Regions from separate parts of the Kinneretia sp. DJ1R-11 genome, predicted to be linked through region 3. Evidence: predicted binding sites of a transcription regulator. Region 3 holds the regulator's gene; each other region holds the start of a gene.

Evidence for each region. The regulator sigma-54, encoded in region 3, starts transcription at its own class of promoters, with help from an activator protein. The targets are predictions, from matches to a motif close to TGGCANGNAANCTGCTTT.
Region 1: the regulator sigma-54 is predicted to act here: its motif matches at 4,321-4,338, upstream of pepA (flocculation-associated PEP-CTERM protein PepA).
Region 2: the regulator sigma-54 is predicted to act here: its motif matches at 1,516-1,533, upstream of LNV23_RS13480 (nidogen-like domain-containing protein).

What each region holds. Positions count from the first base shown of each region.
Region 1 is NZ_JAJIRR010000013.1:14,647-20,240, reverse strand. Features, by position in the region: gene prsT (XrtA/PEP-CTERM system TPR-repeat protein PrsT) at 284-3,061, shown strand; gene pepA (flocculation-associated PEP-CTERM protein PepA) at 3,222-4,103, shown strand; gene pepA (flocculation-associated PEP-CTERM protein PepA) at 4,389-5,270, shown strand; gene LNV23_RS18855 (nitroreductase family protein) at 5,390-5,594, opposite strand, start outside.
Region 2 is NZ_JAJIRR010000007.1:129,153-134,746, reverse strand. Features, by position in the region: gene LNV23_RS13490 (prolyl oligopeptidase family serine peptidase) at 1-501, shown strand, start outside; gene LNV23_RS13485 (substrate-binding periplasmic protein) at 617-1,378, shown strand; gene LNV23_RS13480 (nidogen-like domain-containing protein) at 1,591-2,421, shown strand; gene LNV23_RS13475 (L-serine ammonia-lyase) at 2,493-3,884, opposite strand; gene gcvP (aminomethyl-transferring glycine dehydrogenase) at 4,030-5,594, opposite strand, start outside.
Region 3 is NZ_JAJIRR010000001.1:653,403-658,996, forward strand. Features, by position in the region: gene LNV23_RS02700 (thiol:disulfide interchange protein DsbA/DsbL) at 1-291, shown strand, start outside; gene LNV23_RS02705 (thiol:disulfide interchange protein DsbA/DsbL) at 333-1,001, shown strand; gene lptA (lipopolysaccharide transport periplasmic protein LptA) at 1,127-1,756, shown strand; gene lptB (LPS export ABC transporter ATP-binding protein) at 1,753-2,544, shown strand; gene LNV23_RS02720 (RNA polymerase factor sigma-54) at 2,584-4,113, shown strand; gene LNV23_RS02725 (SGNH/GDSL hydrolase family protein) at 4,301-5,317, shown strand; gene LNV23_RS02730 (THUMP domain-containing class I SAM-dependent RNA methyltransferase) at 5,355-5,594, shown strand, end outside.

The DNA.
Region 1 (5,594 bases), on a different contig from region 3:
CCGGCGGGGCGGTGCCGCTTGTTTCGGAGTGGTGTTGCTCCAGGATGGCACTTTTCACCCTCTGTTCAAGGGGGCAGGGCTTGGCCCCTGTTGGGGTTCAAATGCAGCGCTCGATCAGATGATGGCGGCGCGTGAGTTTGCCTCAGCCTTTTCGCCTCATGCCTGTGGTAGCGTGTCGCGCTTTGATGCGTTTGCGGCCCGTGGGCTCGGCTGTATAACTGAGACGGCTGCGCCTTCGCGAATGTGGCTGGTGCTGTTTCCTGGATAGAAAAAGAGATTGCTTGTGAAAAACAACTTTGCAAAGTCTGTGATTGGGTCCGTGGTGTTGGCTGCGTTGATGGCGGGATGCTCCAGTGAAACGCCCGAAAAACTGGTGGGCTCCGCCAAGTCCTATCTTGAAAAGAATGATCGCAAGGCTGCTTTGATTCAGTTGAAGACGGCGATTCAGAAAAATGGCAATTTGTCTGAAGCTCGGTTCTTGCTGGCCAAGACTTTGTCGGAAATGGGTGACCAGGACGGCGCATTGATCGAATTGAGCAAGGCTGGCCAATTGGGCTACCCGGATGAGGAGGTTCAGCCGCTGGAGGCGAGGGTGCTGATTCTTCAGGGAGATATGGAGCGCGTGTTGAGCCGCTTTGCGGCCGTGACTTTGAAGCTTCCGGTCGCTCAAGCCGATTTGCAGACCTCCTTGGCTGTGGCCTATTCCTCGCAGGGGCAAGTGCCGGAGGCGCGAAAGGCTGTGGACCAAGCGTTGGTGGCCGCGCCCAAGTACGTCCGCGCTCGTTTGGTGGAATCTCGGCTGAAGGCGGCCGAAGGTCACTTCGATACAGCTTTTTCTCAAGTGGAAGCCCTGGCCAAGGAAGAGCCCCAGCGCAGCGATGTTTCGCTGCTTCTGGGAGAGTTTCTCGAATTCAAGGGGGAGGCTGCTGCGGCCGTCAGCGCCTACCGAAAGGCGGTAGACCTGGATGCCATGAACTATGTGGCCCAGAGTCGCGCCATCGCTGCACTTATCCAACAACAGGATTACAAATCAGCACAAACGGTCTGGGACTCTATGCAGTCCAAGATCCCGAACAACCTCAACACGGCCTACTTTGGGGTGCTGCTTGCCTTCGAGCGTGGCGATATGAAGCTGGCGGAAGATCGCCTTCAGCCTCTGCTCAAGCGAGCTGCGGACAGCGGCAAGGTCCTCTACTTGGCCGGTGCGATCAGCTTTCAAAAAGGTGCAATGACCCAGGCCGAAACCTATCTCGGTAAGGCCATGAGCACGGATTTGGGTGAGTCCTCGCCTGGCGTGCGCGCACTCTTGGCGCGTGTGCTGATTCGAATCGGCAATCCGACAAAGGCCTGGACCTTGGTGAAGCCTTTTTTGGAGCGGCCGCCTCTCGACCCGGAGATCGTGGCCGTTGGTGCTGAAGCCAGCCTCAAGTTGGGTGAGTTTGCCCGAGCTGAATCGCTCTTCAAACAAGTCATGCAATTGAATCCCAAGGATTCCCGCGCCCGCACCTACCTTGCTGTCGACAAGCTCAAAAAGGGCGAGGTTGAATTGGGCATTCAGGAATTGCGCGCCATTTCTGAAAAAGAGAAGTCCGTCACCTCCGATTTGGCGCTGATCAGCTCTTTGATGGGCAAGAAAGACTATGCGCGCGCACTTGAGGCGGTTGCCGTGCTGGAGAAGAAGGAGCCGCAGCGTCCCGACGCGGCAAACCTGCGCGGTCAAATCGAGGTTCAAAAAGGCAGCGCGGACAAGGCTCGCTTGGCATTTGAGGCAGCGCTGAAGATCGACTCGCAGTCCTTCCCTGCAGCGCGTGGCTTGGCTGATCTCGACCTGAAGGAGCGAAAGATTGAGGCGGCGATTGCCCGTTTTGATCGCATGGCCACGGAGAACCCCAAAAACCTGCAGGCGCGTATGGCCGCCATCGGGCTGCGGGCACAGCGGGGCGCTGCTCCCGCTGAATTGGCTGGCCTGCTCGAAGAAGCAGTGAAAGCCCTTCCTGGAGAGATTTCTCCGCGCGAGCATTTGTCTGGGATTTACCTGGAGCAGAACAACGTCAAGAAGGCGCTGACTCTGGCTCAGGACACGGTCACGCAGTTCCCGGGGCGTCCGGAGGCTTTGCGAATTCTGGGCACGGTTCAAATGGCCGGACGCGACTTCAATCAAGCGGAGGCCAGTTATGGCAAGTGGGCGGCCCTGCAGCCGAATTCAGTCGCGCCCTTGATGGCTTTGGGTCGACTGTATGTGGGGAAGGGTGAGCCTGCTCAAGCGCTTGCGGTTCTGAAGAAGGCTTTGCAGATACAGCCTCAATTCCAGGAGGCGCAGGCGGCCATGGCGTCGGTCTTGGTGGGTTCGGGGCGTGGCGACGAGGCTGAGAAACTCTGTTTGCAAATTCAGCGCGAGCAGCCCAAAAATTATTTCGGCTACGCCCTGGCCGGGGATGTAGCGGCCTTTCAAAAGTCATGGCCAGCGGCGGTGCGTTGGTACAAGCAAGCCCTGAATGTCGATTTCCGTCGCAGTGAAGTGGCGATGAAGCTCCACAAGGCCTTGCTCAGCGGCAAAGAATTGGAGGCGGCCGACAAATTCGCTCAAGAGCGCAGCAAGGCGTATGGCACTGATGCCTTGTTCCTGTTCTATCTCGGGGATGTGGAACTGGCCCGCTCTCGCCCTGAGCAGGCAGAGCGCTGGTATGCCCAAGTGCTTGCCTTGCAACCCGAAAACGTGGCGGCCTTGAACAATCTCGCGACGCTGGCGCTCAAGCGCAAGGATGGCAAGGCGAGGGAGTATGCGGAAAAAGCCCTGGCATTGCAGCCCAATAGTCCGGGCGTCATGGACACCGTCGCTGATGTCTATGCCGCCGCTGGTGAGTACTCAAAAGCTGTGGAACTCCAGCAGAAGGCTGTGGCATTGATGCCGGGTAGTTCGGATTTTCGTTTGAATCTGGCTCGGCACCTGCTTGTCGCAGGGCAGAAAGACCAGGCGCAGGCGCAGCTGAAGAAGTTGGCCGCGGATGCTCCAGCGTTTGCGAACAGCGCTGAGTTCAAGGCCGTTCAGTCAAAACTCTGAATATGTCTTGTCGAGATTCTTTACAGGCTTGGGCGTCGTAGTAAATTTCCGAGTGGCGTTGATGTTTAAGTTATTGTTTTTAAAGGGTTTTTTCTTCTTGGCATGATGCGTGCAATTCAGTAGCTAGGGAACGATTCCCACCAATCTCAGGAGAAATACCATGAAAGCAACGAAGAAGTTTCTGTCCGGTTTGAGCCTGCTGGCTTTGCTGGGTTCGGCCAACGCTGCAACTTTCGGTACGCCTGACGGCGTGCTCAACAACTTTGGCGGTTTCGACTGGACCTCGTCCGCGTCGGTGCTGGTCAAAGGCTATGACATCCGTGCAAATCAGCCCGGCAACTCTATTGGCAAGCAAGACATCATCGATGTGTACTACAACTCGTTTGCAAACGCTGTTTTGGATGCCAACGGCGGCACCTTCACGACAGCCGGTCTGGTCAAGGGTACAGGCGGTGCAGGTTATGAAATCACGGTCAAGGCTCATTTCCAAGAAGTGGTGACTTGCCTCGATGCGAATTGCACCTTTGTGAGCATCACTCCGCTGACTGGCACTTGGGATATCTACCTGGACACATCGGCCGATGCCAATCTGCTGACTCAAAGCGGCTTTGGTGATGGCGTGAACATTCTGAGCGGCACTTTCACCGGTGGTCAGACCGTGGCCACCAGCCAAGCTTCGGTCAATCCGGGCACGGGTACGACTCTGGCCAGCGTTCAGGGCAACACGACCTCGACCAACAATGCCTACATCAACCCGAATCTGAACGGCACCACCGTGTCGTCGACGCTGTCCTTCGGTCCTAAGAATGCAACCAATGGCCCGAATGGCACTTGGGTTCAGCCGACCAGCTGGCAAGGTAGCGGCATCGGCGGCGGCGGCAATGGCGTGCCTGCCATTGGCGGCAACCAGCGTGACTTCGTGGGTCAGGCTGACGCCAGCCAATCCTTCTTCTTCAGCGTTCCGGAGCCGACTTCTTTGGCTCTGACCGGCTTCGCGCTGCTGGGTCTGGGTCTGTCGGCTCGTCGCCGCAAGCAAGCTTGAGAGATGGTGGCTGTTCAACCAAGGCCTTGTGGCCGCGGTTGATCTGGCAGTGAAAAGGGTGCTTCGGCACCCTTTTTTGTTTGTGACTGATTTCACGAGATTGCAAGTCTATCCCTCGATCAAGGGTGTCGGTTGGGTTTCCAATGCTATCCCTAGTTCTTGGGGGTTGGAGGAGGTTGGCTCAATAAGTTGTTGATATTAAATGAATTTTTTTTTCTGGCATAGCAAATGCTAATTGACATGCAAAGGTGAGAAGTCTCTCTCTTTGTATCTCTGGAGCATTTGATGAAAGCAAGCAAAAAATTCCTGGCCGCAGCCGCCCTCCTGGCCGCCGCGATGTCAGCCCAAGCAGCGACTTTTGTGACGCCGTACGGCGTTTTGAACAACTTTGGCGGCTTCGACTGGACTTCGTCCTCGTCGGTGCTGGTCAAGGGCTATGACATTCAGGCAGTTACCTCCGGCAACATTGCCGGCAAACAGGATGTCATCGATGTGTACTACAACTCGTTCGCAACGGCGATTCTTGATGCCAATGGCGGTACGTTCTCGACGCCCAATCTGGTCAAGGGTACAGGCGCTGCCGGTTATGAAATCACGGTCAAGGCTCACTTCCAGGAGGTGGTGACTTGCGTTGATCCACTTTGCAATTTCGTGACTATCACCCCGCTGAATGGCACTTGGAACATCTACCTGGACACTTCTGCCGATGCCAACCTGGTGAGTCAGTCCGGTTTTGGTGATGGCGTGAACATTCTGAGTGGTGTGTTCACCGGTGGTCAGACTGTGTTCACCCAGCAGGCTGCTGTCAATCCGGGTACGGGCACCACCTTGGCAAGCATCCAGGGCAGTACGACTTCGACGAACAATGCCTTCATCACCCCGAATCTTGCGGGTACCTCGGTGTCGTCGACCCTGTCCTTCGGCCCCAAGGGCGCGGCCAACGGCCCGAACGGCACTTGGGTTCAGCCGACCAGTTGGCAAGGCAGCGGCATCGGCGGCGCCGGTAACGGCGTGCCTGCCACGGGCGGCAACCAGAAGAACTTCATTGGCCAAGCGGATGCCAGCCAGTCCTTCTTCTTCAGCGTGCCTGAGCCGACTTCCCTGGCTCTGACAGGCTTCGCACTGCTGGGTCTGGGTCTGACGGCTCGCCGTCGCAAGCAGGCTTGATTTTGCGGATGCTGCGAGCTTCGCCCTTGGGCTGAAAGTTCGCGGCGGCACAGTTCAAAAGAGGGCGCTTCGGCGCCCTCTTTTGCATGGTTGAAGTCGTTCTTGGAGTTGCCTTTGCTTCAGTGTGGGTGGATCAGCAACTCATCCAGTGGCCTGCGCAGTGAGCGGGAGCTGGCAGGCTCACTGGAGCCTAGCCGCCCCATGAAGACTGATCGATGGGCGGGCTCGCTCCCCAAGAGTTGCTCCAACTCAAACTTCACTTGCTCAGCCAGTGCATGCAGGCCGGGTTTGCGTGAAAACGGCCGCCCTTCCCGGGCGTAGCGA
Region 2 (5,594 bases), on a different contig from region 3:
CAGCTGCTGGCCAGTGCGCCGGGAGCCGGGGCCTACAGTGTGTCGGCCACCCTGGACGAGTTGCTGCGCCAGGTCAAGGAGAAGAATCCGCTGCTCGGCACCTTGCTGAACCCTGGCCTGCTTCGGTACCTGAGCGACAGCGTGCGGCAGCGCGTCCGCGATGAGTTGCTCAAGCTGGTGGTGGACGCGGACAGCGACATCCGCTTCGCCCCCCGTTTCATCGACCTCTATCTGGCCGACGACATCGCGAGCCTGAAGGCCGAAAGCGATGTCCATGACTGGGCGCCGCAGAAACCGGTCTACTTGTTTCATGGTCGCGAGGACCGGACCGTGCCCTATCTGAACGCCAGCCTGGCCCTGGACAGCATGGCGCGGCAAGGCGCCGGCCGGCAAGTCAGTCTGAACGCGTGCCCCAGCCAGCCTTCGGGTCATATTGACTGTGTCTTGCCCTACTGGAATTTCATGCTGCAACAGTTTGCGGGTCTGGCTCGCGATCTGTAGACACCGCACGCGTGCTGAACGGGCAAAGCTCGCAGCGGCCAAGCCCATGTGAAAAGACCGGTATTCGGCGCGGCCGAGCGTGAGCCAGCGTGAGCGGCTGCTATTCTTTTCACCGATGGATCGACGTTTTTTCACACGCGCCCTGTTCCCCGCGCTGCTCGCCCTGTGTCTGGCCGGGCCCAGCATGGCGCAGAAGCGCCTGCTCAGCGAAGAGTTTCCGCCCATCAATTTCAGCGAAGGCGGTGAAGCCCGAGGGCTTGCGGTCGATGTGGTGCAAGAGATTCAGCGCCGCTTGCAGCTGGACCTGCCGATCGAGTTCATGCCCTGGGCGCGGGCCTACCGGGAGGTCCAGCTGGGCGGGGAGACCGCCTTGTTCAGCATGGCACGCACGACGGGGCGGGAACGCCTGTTCAAATGGGTGGGTCCGGTGGTGACCTTCTACAGTTCCATCTACGGGCCGGCGCGTGGCGGTGTGCGCCTGCGCAGCATGGAAGACGCCAAGCGTGCCAAGGCCGTGCTGGTGGTGCGTGATTGGTACACCTCGGAAGAGCTCAAGCAGCTAGGCTTCCGGAATCTGGTCAGTGTGGCCGATCCTCCGTCGGCCATTCGCATGCTCCTGGCCGGGCGTGCCGACTACTTTGCCACCGAGCGTTTGTCCATGCCCAAGATCATGGCGCAAGCCGGCGTGCCTGAGGAGTCGCTCGAAATCGTCTACAGCTATGCCAGCTCCGAGGGCTATATCGCCTTTTCGCCGGACACGCCTGATGCGCGGGTCAAGGCCTGGCAGACCCAGCTCGATGCCATGAAACGCGACGGCAGCTTTGCTGCCATCTACAAGCGCTGGTTGCCGCAGGACAGTCCGCCGCTCAAGCGCTGATTTGGTCGCGAGTTTGGCCCTGACCCATGACACTGGTCATGGTGAATATGTGTGCAGTTGTTACAACTATGTCGGGTTTTTTGACAGGGTTACGTTCTGTTGCGTGCAAATTACCGCGATTCAATGACTTGTAAATCTGGCATGAACCCTGCGTCACAAAGCAAGTTCGCCGCTCGGCGAACTTTTGTTTTGGACTCTTGTAGGGACATGAATTGAAGATCAAGACCTTGTTTTCCGCCGCACTGTTGGTTTCCGGCTTGGTAGCCGCCAGTTCTTCGGCACTGGCTGGCGCGGTTCGCAATGCGGACCTGTTCACGGGCAACACCCTGACACGTAACGACGACGGTTCCACCGGCCTCGTCAACATGGGTTTCAATGTCAATTTCTTTGGCAGCCAGTTCTCCCAGCTCTACGTCAACAACAACGGCAATGTGACTTTCGATCAGCCGCTGCCGACCTTCACCCCTTTCGGGCTGCAGGGCGCTAACCGTCAGATCCTCGCGGCCTTCTTCGCCGATGTGGACACACGGAATCTCAACAGCCGCGAAACTCAGTACGGCACCGGCCTGCTGAATGGCCACAAGGTCTTCGGCGTGAACTGGATCGACGTGGGCTACTTCAACCAACAGTCGAACAAGCTGAACAGCTTCCAGCTGATCGTCACCGACCGCTCCGACATCGGCGCCGGCGACTTCGACTTCGAATTCAACTATGACAAGGTGCAATGGGAAACCGGTGACCACCCGACCAGCGGCGGCAGCAATGGCCAAGGCGGCAATTCGGCTCGCGTCGGTTGGTCCAATGGCAACAGCAATTCCTTCGAACTGCCCGGCTCGGCCGTGAACGGCGCGCTGCTGGATGGCGGCAGTCAGTCTTTGGTCGCCGGTTCGCTGAACTCCAATGTCGCCGGTCGCTACAGCTTCAGCGTGCGCAATGGCTCGGTGCAGCCGCCCTCGACCGTGCCTGAACCCAGCTCCATGCTCCTGGTTGGACTGGCTTTGGCGGGCCTGGGCGCGGTCTCACGCCGCCGCCGCAGCGCTTGATGTCTCGTCCGCGCTGAGCAAAAAGGCGACCCTCGGGTCGCCTTTTTTTGTCTTGGAGACTTGAGCCCGGTTCAGCACTCGACGATATTGACCGCCAGCCCGCCCCGTGCAGTTTCCTTGTACTTGGTCATCATGTCAGCGCCGGTGTCGCGCATGGTTTTGATGACCTTGTCCAGGCTGACGAAGTGGGTGCCGTCGCCGCGCAGCGCCATGCGGGCGGCATTGATGGCCTTGACCGAAGCGATCGCATTGCGCTCGATGCAGGGGATCTGCACCAGGCCGCCGACCGGGTCGCAGGTCAGGCCCAGATGGTGCTCCATGCCGATCTCGGCCGCGTTCTCGACCTGCTCGGGCGTGCCGCCCATGACCTGGCAGAGCGCACCCGCGGCCATCGAGCAGGCCACGCCGACCTCGCCCTGACAGCCGACTTCGGCGCCCGAGATCGAGGCGTTTTCCTTGTAGAGGATGCCGATGGCCGCAGCGGTCAGCAGGAAGTCAACCACGCCGTCTTCGTTGGCTCCGTGATAGAAGCGCGTGTAGTAATGCAGGACGGCCGGCACGATGCCGGCAGCGCCATTGGTCGGCGCCGTGACGACGCGGCCGCCGGCGGCGTTTTCTTCATTGACCGCCAAAGCGTAGAGATTGACCCAGTCCATCACCTGCAGCGGGTCGCGCAGGGCGGCTTCCGGGTTGGCGGTCAGGTCGCGGTGCAACTGCGCGGCGCGGCGCTTGACTTTGAAGCCGCCGGGCAGGATGCCCTCGGTGCGGCAGCCGCGGCTCACGCAGTCCTGCATCACTTGCCAGATCTTGAGTAGGCCGGCGCGGGTCTCTTCATCGCTGCGCCAGTGGCGTTCGTTGCGGCGCATGATCTCGGCGATGGAAATGCCATGCTGCTTGCTCAGCACCAGCAAATCGTCACCCGACTTGAAGGGGTAGGGCAGCACGGCCGCGTCGGGAGCGATGACTTTTTGCTTGCTGCCGTCGGCCGCCACCTCGTCGCTGACGACAAAGCCGCCGCCGACCGAGTAGTAGGTGCGCTGCTGGATTTCCACGCCTTCCGCATCGAAGGCTGAGAAACGCATGCCATTGGCATGGAAGGGCAGGCTTTGGCGCTTGAAAAGCACCAGGTCCTTGGCCTCGTTGAACTCGATCTCATGCTCGCCGCCTAAGCGGATGCGGCCGCCACTGCGGATGGCGTCGAGGTAAGCCGGCACCTGCTCGACGTCCACCGTGTCCGGCTCATGGCCGGCCAGGCCCAGCAGCACCGCCTTGTCGCTGCCGTGGCCCTTGCCGGTGGCGCCGAGCGAGCCGTACATCTGCGAGACCACGCGGGTGGTCTTGTCCAGCACACCTTCGTGGCGCAGACGCTGCACAAACATGCGCGCGGCACGCATCGGGCCCACGGTGTGCGAGCTGGACGGGCCGATGCCGATCTTGAAGAGGTCGAAGACTGAAACGGCCATGGGGCCTCCAAGCGTTGGTGTGAGATCCGAGCCTGGCCTGAAGAATCAGGCCAGTCTTGTGAAAAAGCCGGCTGGCGTCGATGGTGGTGGGTCCATCAGACAGCAAGCCGGCTCTGGCAGGGCAATGCCGAGCGTCTTGAAACGCTTACTCGTAATCGCTCATGGGCGGGCAGGAGCAGCTCAGGTTGCGGTCACCGTAGACGTTGTCGACGCGGCCGACCGGCACCCAGTACTTCTGGCGGCGCAGCGAGGCCACCGGGTAGGCCGCTTCTTCGCGGCTGTAGCCATGGGTCCACTCAGCAGCCAGCAGGCTCTCGGCCGTGTGCGGTGCATTGACCAGCGGGTTGTCGGTGGCGGTCCAATTGCCGTCGGCGACCTTGGCGATTTCGGCGCGGATGGCCAACATGGCGTCGCAGAAGCGGTCCAACTCGAACTTGGATTCGCTCTCGGTCGGTTCGACCATCAAGGTGCCGGCCACCGGGAAGGACAGAGTGGGCGCATGGAAGCCGTAGTCGATCAGGCGCTTGGCCACGTCCTCAGCGCCGACGCCGGTGGCGTCCTTCAGCGGGCGGATGTCCAGGATGCACTCGTGGGCCACACCGCCGCCCTTGATGCCATCGATATTGCCGCTGAAGTGGATGTCGTAAGCGTCCGCCAGACGGGCGGCCACATAGTTGGCCGAGAGGATGGCCACTTCGGTCGCAGCCTGCAGGCCGTCGGCAGCCATCATGCGGCAGTACATCCAGCTGATGGGCAGCACGGCGGCATTGCCCAGCGGGGCTGCGGACACGGCGCCGATGGCGGTCTTGCTGTCGTAGCCGGCCGAACGGTGGGTGGGCAGGAAGGGCACCAGATCGGCCACCACGCAGACGGGGCCGACGCCCGGGCCGCCACCGCCGTGCGGGATGCAGAAGGTCTTGTGCAGGTTCAGGTGGGAGACATCGCCGCCGAACTCGCCCGGTGCGGCCACACCGACCAGGGCGTTCATGTTCGCACCGTCCACGTAGACACGGCCACCGTGGCTGCGCACCAGGGCGCAGATTTCCTTGACCTGGGTGTCGAACACACCGTAGGTCGAGGGGTAGGTGATCATGATGGCGGCCAAGTTGGCGCTGTGCTGCTCGCACTTGGCCTTGAGGTCGGCCAGGTCGATATTGCCCTCTTTGTCGCACTTGGTCACCACGACCTGCATGCCCACCATCTGGGCCGAGGCCGGGTTGGTGCCGTGGGCCGATTCAGGGATCAGGCAGATCTTGCGATGGCCTTCATTGCGCGACTCATGCCAGGCCTTGATGGCCAGCAGGCCGGCGTACTCACCTTGCGAGCCGGCATTGGGCTGCAGGCTGATGCCGGCGTAGCCGGTGGCTTGGCACAGCCAGGCGGTCAGCTGCTCGTTCAGCTGGGCATAACCCTGCAGCTGATCGTGCGGTGCAAACGGGTGCACGCCGGCGAACTCGGGCCAGGTGATGGGGATCATCTCGGCCGTGGCGTTGAGCTTCATCGTGCAAGAGCCCAGCGGGATCATGCTGCGGTCCAGCGCCAGGTCCTTGTCCGACAGGCCGCGCAGATAGCGCAGCATCTCGGTTTCTGAGTGATAGCGGTTGAACACCGGGTGGCTCATGAAGCTGCTGCTGCGCTGCAGCTCGGCCGGGATCAGGCTGGCGATGCCCTTGTCGAAACCGCTCAGGTCCGGCACGGCCTTGCCATCGG
Region 3 (5,594 bases):
GAGCTCAACGACGAGAAGAGCCTCACCGAGTTGGTGGTGCGCCTGGGCGTGGACGGTGCCAAGTTCAAAGACGCCTTCAACGCCTTCGGCGTGGTCACCAAGGCCGGCCAGGGCGCCAAGCTGTCCGAGGCCTACCGCATCGACGGCGTGCCGGCGCTGGGCATTGGGGGCCGCTACCTGACCTCGCCCTCGATTGCCGGCGTCCGCGGCGAAGCCGAGGTGTCCAACGGCCGCCGAGCACTGGCCGTGGCCGATCACCTGATCCAGCTGGCCCGCGCCGCCAAGGCCTGAGGCACGGGCGCCCGATCTCAACACCTGCCCCCTGCGAAGCGATGAAACCGATCTCCCGCCGTGATTTCTCCGTCTGCCTGGCCGCTACAGGCCTGCCGGCCCTGAGCCAGGCTCAAGGCGCTGCGCCGGTCGAAGGCAAGCAGTACCTGCGCCTGGCACAGCCCTTGGCAGCCACGCCGGGCAAGATCGAGGTGTATGAGTTCTTTCTCTACACCTGCCCGCATTGCTTTGCCTTCGACCCGCTGGTGTCGGCCTGGGTCAAGCAATTGCCGGCCGATGTCAGCTTCCGTCGGATCCATGTCGGCGTGGGCGCCATGCACAAGCTGCACCAGCGATTGATGGCGACGCTCGAAACCCTGGGCCGGCTGGCCGATCTGCACGAGGCGGTGTTCAAAGCCATCCATGTCCAACACCTGGACCTCAGCGATGAGAAGGCCATCATCAAATTCGCGGCCAGCCTGGGCCTGGATGAAGCCAAGTTCACTTCCGCTTTCAATGACAAGTTCAACACCCAGAGGCGCATCGATCAGGCTGCCAGTCTGGCCAAGTCTTACGGGGTTGAAACCGTTCCTGCAATCGGCATCGGCGGCCGCTATATGACCAGCCCCAGCCTGGCCGGCGGCCCCGGCAAGAATGCGGTGTCCGGTGGCCAAGCGGCCCTGGCCTTGACCAACCAGCTGATCCAACAGCTGCGCAGCGCTAAGTCCTGAAGCCTGCCCTCAAGCGAAGCGACTCTACGAGCCCGCCGCGGCGGGGCACGTACTAGAATGGCCTGCAAGTTTTGTGCCGCCATCCGTCGGCGTCCATGCCTCCGCCTGCCCGACCCTCCCTGCCCATGAAGCTGTACCCGCGCTCCCTCCTCCTGCCCGGCCTGCTGGCGGCCTTGGTCCTGGGCCTGGCCGCCGGCGCAGCCCAGGCCGAGAAGGCCGACCGCGGCAAGCCGCTCAATATTTCCTCCAAGAACGGCGGCAGCGTCGAGATCGCCAAGCAGCGCACCGAGTTCAACGGTGATGTGGTGCTGAGCAAGGGCAGCTTGGTGCTGCGCGCCGAGAAGCTCGATGTGCGAGAGACCGGCGACGGCTACCACCAGGTTTATGCCAATGGCCAGACCGGCAAACAGGTCAGCTTCCGCCAGGCGCGCGACATCCCGGGCGAGGCCATCGAAGGCCTGGCCGACCAGCTCGAATACGACACCCGCAGCGACACCGTGCGCTTCATCGGCAACGCCGTGGTGCGGCGCCTGCAAGGCACGACCGTGGCCGACGAGGTGACCGGCGCGGTCATCCTGTTCGACAACCGCAGCGAGGTGTTCACCTTGGAAGGCGGCCAGAGTTCGCCCCACCCGAGCGGCCGTGTGCGTGTGGTGATGATGCCGCGAGGCGCCGCCTCGGAACCCGCCGCCACGCCGGCCTCGGGCATCCAGCTCAAGCCGAGCACCAGCCTCAGCCCGCGCAAGACGCCATGAGTGCCGGCCCCCACAACGCGCCGGTGTCGGCGCTGGAATCCGGCGTGCGCAGCCGCCTCGAGGCGGAGGGCCTGGCCAAAAGCTATGGCGTGCGGCGCGTGGTCAAGAACGTGCACCTGGGCGTCAACAGCGGCGAGGTGGTCGGCCTGCTCGGCCCCAACGGCGCCGGCAAGACCACCAGCTTCTACATGATCGTTGGCCTGGTGCGCGCCGATGCCGGCGAGATCCGCATCGACGGCCAGTCGGTCGAGCACCTGCCCATCCACCAGCGCGCCCGCCTGGGGCTGAGCTATCTGCCGCAGGAAGCCTCGATCTTCCGCAAGCTGACGGTGGAACAAAACATCCGTGCCGTGCTGGAACTGCAGCGCGACGAGCAGGGCCGCGCGCTGAAAGAGCCGCGCATCAAGGAACTGCTGGAAGCCCTTCTGCACGACCTGAGCATCGAGAAGCTGCGCGACAGCCCGGCACCGGCGCTCTCGGGCGGTGAACGCCGCCGCGTCGAGATTGCCCGCGCCCTGGCCACCCAGCCGCGCTTCATCCTGTTGGACGAACCCTTTGCCGGCGTGGACCCGATCGCGGTGCTGGAGATCCAGCGCATCATCGGTTTCCTGAAGGCGCGCCAGATCGGCGTGCTGATCACCGACCACAATGTGCGCGAGACCCTGGGCATCTGCGACCGCGCCTACATCATCAGCGAGGGTTCGGTACTGGCCGAGGGCACGCCGGACGAGATCGTCGCCAACGCCGATGTGCGCAAGGTCTATCTCGGCGAACATTTCCGCATGTGATGTGATGGCGAGCCTCCTGACAGCGCCGGGCCTGCGGCCATGAAGCAATCGCTCCAGGTTCGCCTGAGTCAGCATCTGGCGCTGACGCCGCAGCTGCAGCAGTCCATCCGTCTGCTGCAGCTCTCGACCCTGGAGTTGAACCAGGAAGTCGAGCAGATGCTGGCGCAGAACCCGCTGCTCGAAACCGAGGACGACTTCTCCGTCGCCGCGCCCGAACTGCCCGAGCTGCGCCAGGCCAGTGCCGCCGAAGACAGCGGCGCCGAGCGCGAACTGGGCGGCGGCGCCGAGGCCGAGGCCACGCCCGAGCTCAAGGCCGAGGACTTCGGCAACAGCGAGCGAGAGGACTGGGAGAACGGCACCGAAGGTGACGATTTCGACGGCATCCGCGAGCTGCCCAGCAACAGCGGCAGCGGCTCGGGCAGCAACGACGAAGACGGCGAGCGCAGCGAGCAGGAGTCGGCCGAGATCTCCCTGCAAGAACATTTGCAGCAGCAGATGGCGGGCATGAGCTTGAGCGAGTCCGACCAGCTGGCCCTGCGCCTGCTGATCGATTCCCTAAACGAGGACGGCCTGCTGGAAGACAGCCTGGAGTCGATTGCCGAGGCCTTGATCCCCGACGCGGGCGAGGACAGCGCGGCCGAACGCGAGGACCTGCTCGACCACCTGCGCATCGCCCTGAAGTGGCTGCACCATATGGACCCTGCCGGCGTCGGCGCACGCGATCTGCCCGAGTGCCTGGAGCTGCAACTGCGCCAGCTGCCACGCAGCGCGCCGCAGGTGATCGCCATCATGATCTGCAAAAAGCATCTGGAGTTGCTGGCCAAGCGCGACAGCCGCCGCCTGATGCTGCTGACCGGCGCCGACGAGCCCTTGCTGCGCGAAGCCCAGGCCCTGATCGTGGCGCTCGAGCCCAAGCCGGGCCGGCGCTTTGCCCGCGGCCAGGCGCCGGCGGTGATTCCCGATGTGATCGTGCGCAAGGTCGGGCGCGAGCTGCGCGTCATCATTAACCCCGAGGTCGCGCCCAAGCTGCGCATCAACGAGCTCTATGCCAATGCCCTGCGCCAGACGCGCGGCGGCATCAGCAACAGTGCCCTGGGCGGCGCGCTGCAGGAGGCGCGCTGGTTCATCAAGAACATCCAGCAACGCTTCGACACCATCCTGCGCGTCTCCACCGCCATCGTCGAGCGCCAGAAGGGCTTCTTCAGCCACGGCGCCGTCGCCATGAAGCCGCTGGTGCTGCGCGAGATCGCCGACGAGCTCGGCCTGCACGAATCAACCATCTCGCGCGTGACCACGGCCAAGTACATGGCCACGCCTTTCGGCACCTACGAGCTCAAGTACTTCTTCGGCTCGGGTCTTTCCACCGAAGCCGGCGGCGAGGCCTCCAGCACCGCCGTGCGCGAGCTGATCAAGCAATTCATCGCCGCCGAGAACCCGGCCAAGCCCCTGTCCGACAGCGCCCTGGCCAATATGTTGGAAGAACAAGGCATCCAGGTCGCCCGCCGCACCGTCGCCAAGTACCGCGAAGGCATGCATATTGGGACGACGACAATGCGGCGCGTGGTTTGAGGGGGAGTGAACAAGTGAAGGGGTGAGCAGCACCCCACGATTCACGATTCACGATTCACGATTCACCCATTCACCTGTTCACCGGCCCCCAGCCCCAAACGTGCACACGCACGCGAATTTCGAGTGATTCCCAGGCCGCGGTATGCCATCATGCCGCCGACTTGGCCCGTTACTTGAAAGGACTGTCGTGAACGCTACTTCTGCCTCCCAACGCCGCTGGCACAGCATCTCCTCCTCCGCCCTGATGATGACGGCCGGTCTGGCCCTGAGCGTTGCCGCGCAAGCGCAGGCCGTCAGCTCGATCAGCCCCCCCGCTTACAGCCGCATCGTCGCCTTCGGCGACAGCCTCTCGGACAAGGGTAATTTCTATCAAGCCACAGGCGGCACCGTGCCGCAGCCCGGCAACTACTACCAGGGCCGCTTCTCCAACGGGCCGGTCGCCATCGAGCATCTGGCCCAAGGCCTGGGCGTGACCCTGCAGGACTACGCCTGGGGCGGCGCCCAAACCGGCTTGCTCAACGGCGCCGCCGTGGCCGCCGGCGCACCGGCCGCCCTGCAGAACACCGGCATGCTGTCCCAGGTCGGGGCCTTCCAGGCCGGCTTGGGTGGTGGCGCGGCCGACAGCCAGGCCCTGTACTTCCTCTGGGGTGGCGCCAATGACTTCCAGTACCAGGGCTATTCTCAGGCGACCGCACAGACGGCCATCCAGAACCTCAGCAACGCCGTTCAGACGCTGTACGGCCTGGGCGCACGCCACTTCCTGATGCCAGGCCTGCCCGACCTGGGCCAGACCCCGGGCGGCCTCAGCTCCGGTGCCGCCGGTCAGCTGCACCTGCTCTCGCTCGGCTTCAACCAGGGTTTGAACGGCGCGCTGACACAGCTGCGCGCCCTGCCTGGCATCGACATCCGCTATTTCGACACCCTGGGCGCGCAGCAAAACCTGATCGACAACGCCGCCCAGTACGGTCTCAGCAATGTCACCGAGGCTTGCTTCACCGGCTATGTCGGCCAGCCCAATGGCAGCACCTGCAGCAACCCTGACGGTTATATGTTCTGGGACCGCGTCCATCCAACCGCAGTCACCCACAGCGTGCTCGGCCAAGGCATGCTGGCCGCCGTTCCGGAGCCGGAAACCTGGCTGCTGATGGGCCTGGGCCTGGGCCTGGTGGCCGTGCTGGGCTTGAGCCGCCGTCGCCGCGCCTGAGTCCGGCCGAGGCGGCCATTCCTGGGACAATCGGAGGATGGCCGCCAAAGAATCCCCCAAAGACCTGCACCACCTCTTCGTCTCCTGCCCCTCGGGCGTGGAGCGCCTGCTCGACGAAGAGGTGCGGGCCATCCTGCCCAAGACGCATATCGAGGTGCTGCGCGGCGGCATCGCGCTGAAGAGCGATCTTGAAGGCGTGATGAAGCTCAACCTCGAGTGCCGGCTGGCCCAGCGCGTGCTGATCGAGCTGATCTCAGGCGGCTACCGCCACGAAGAC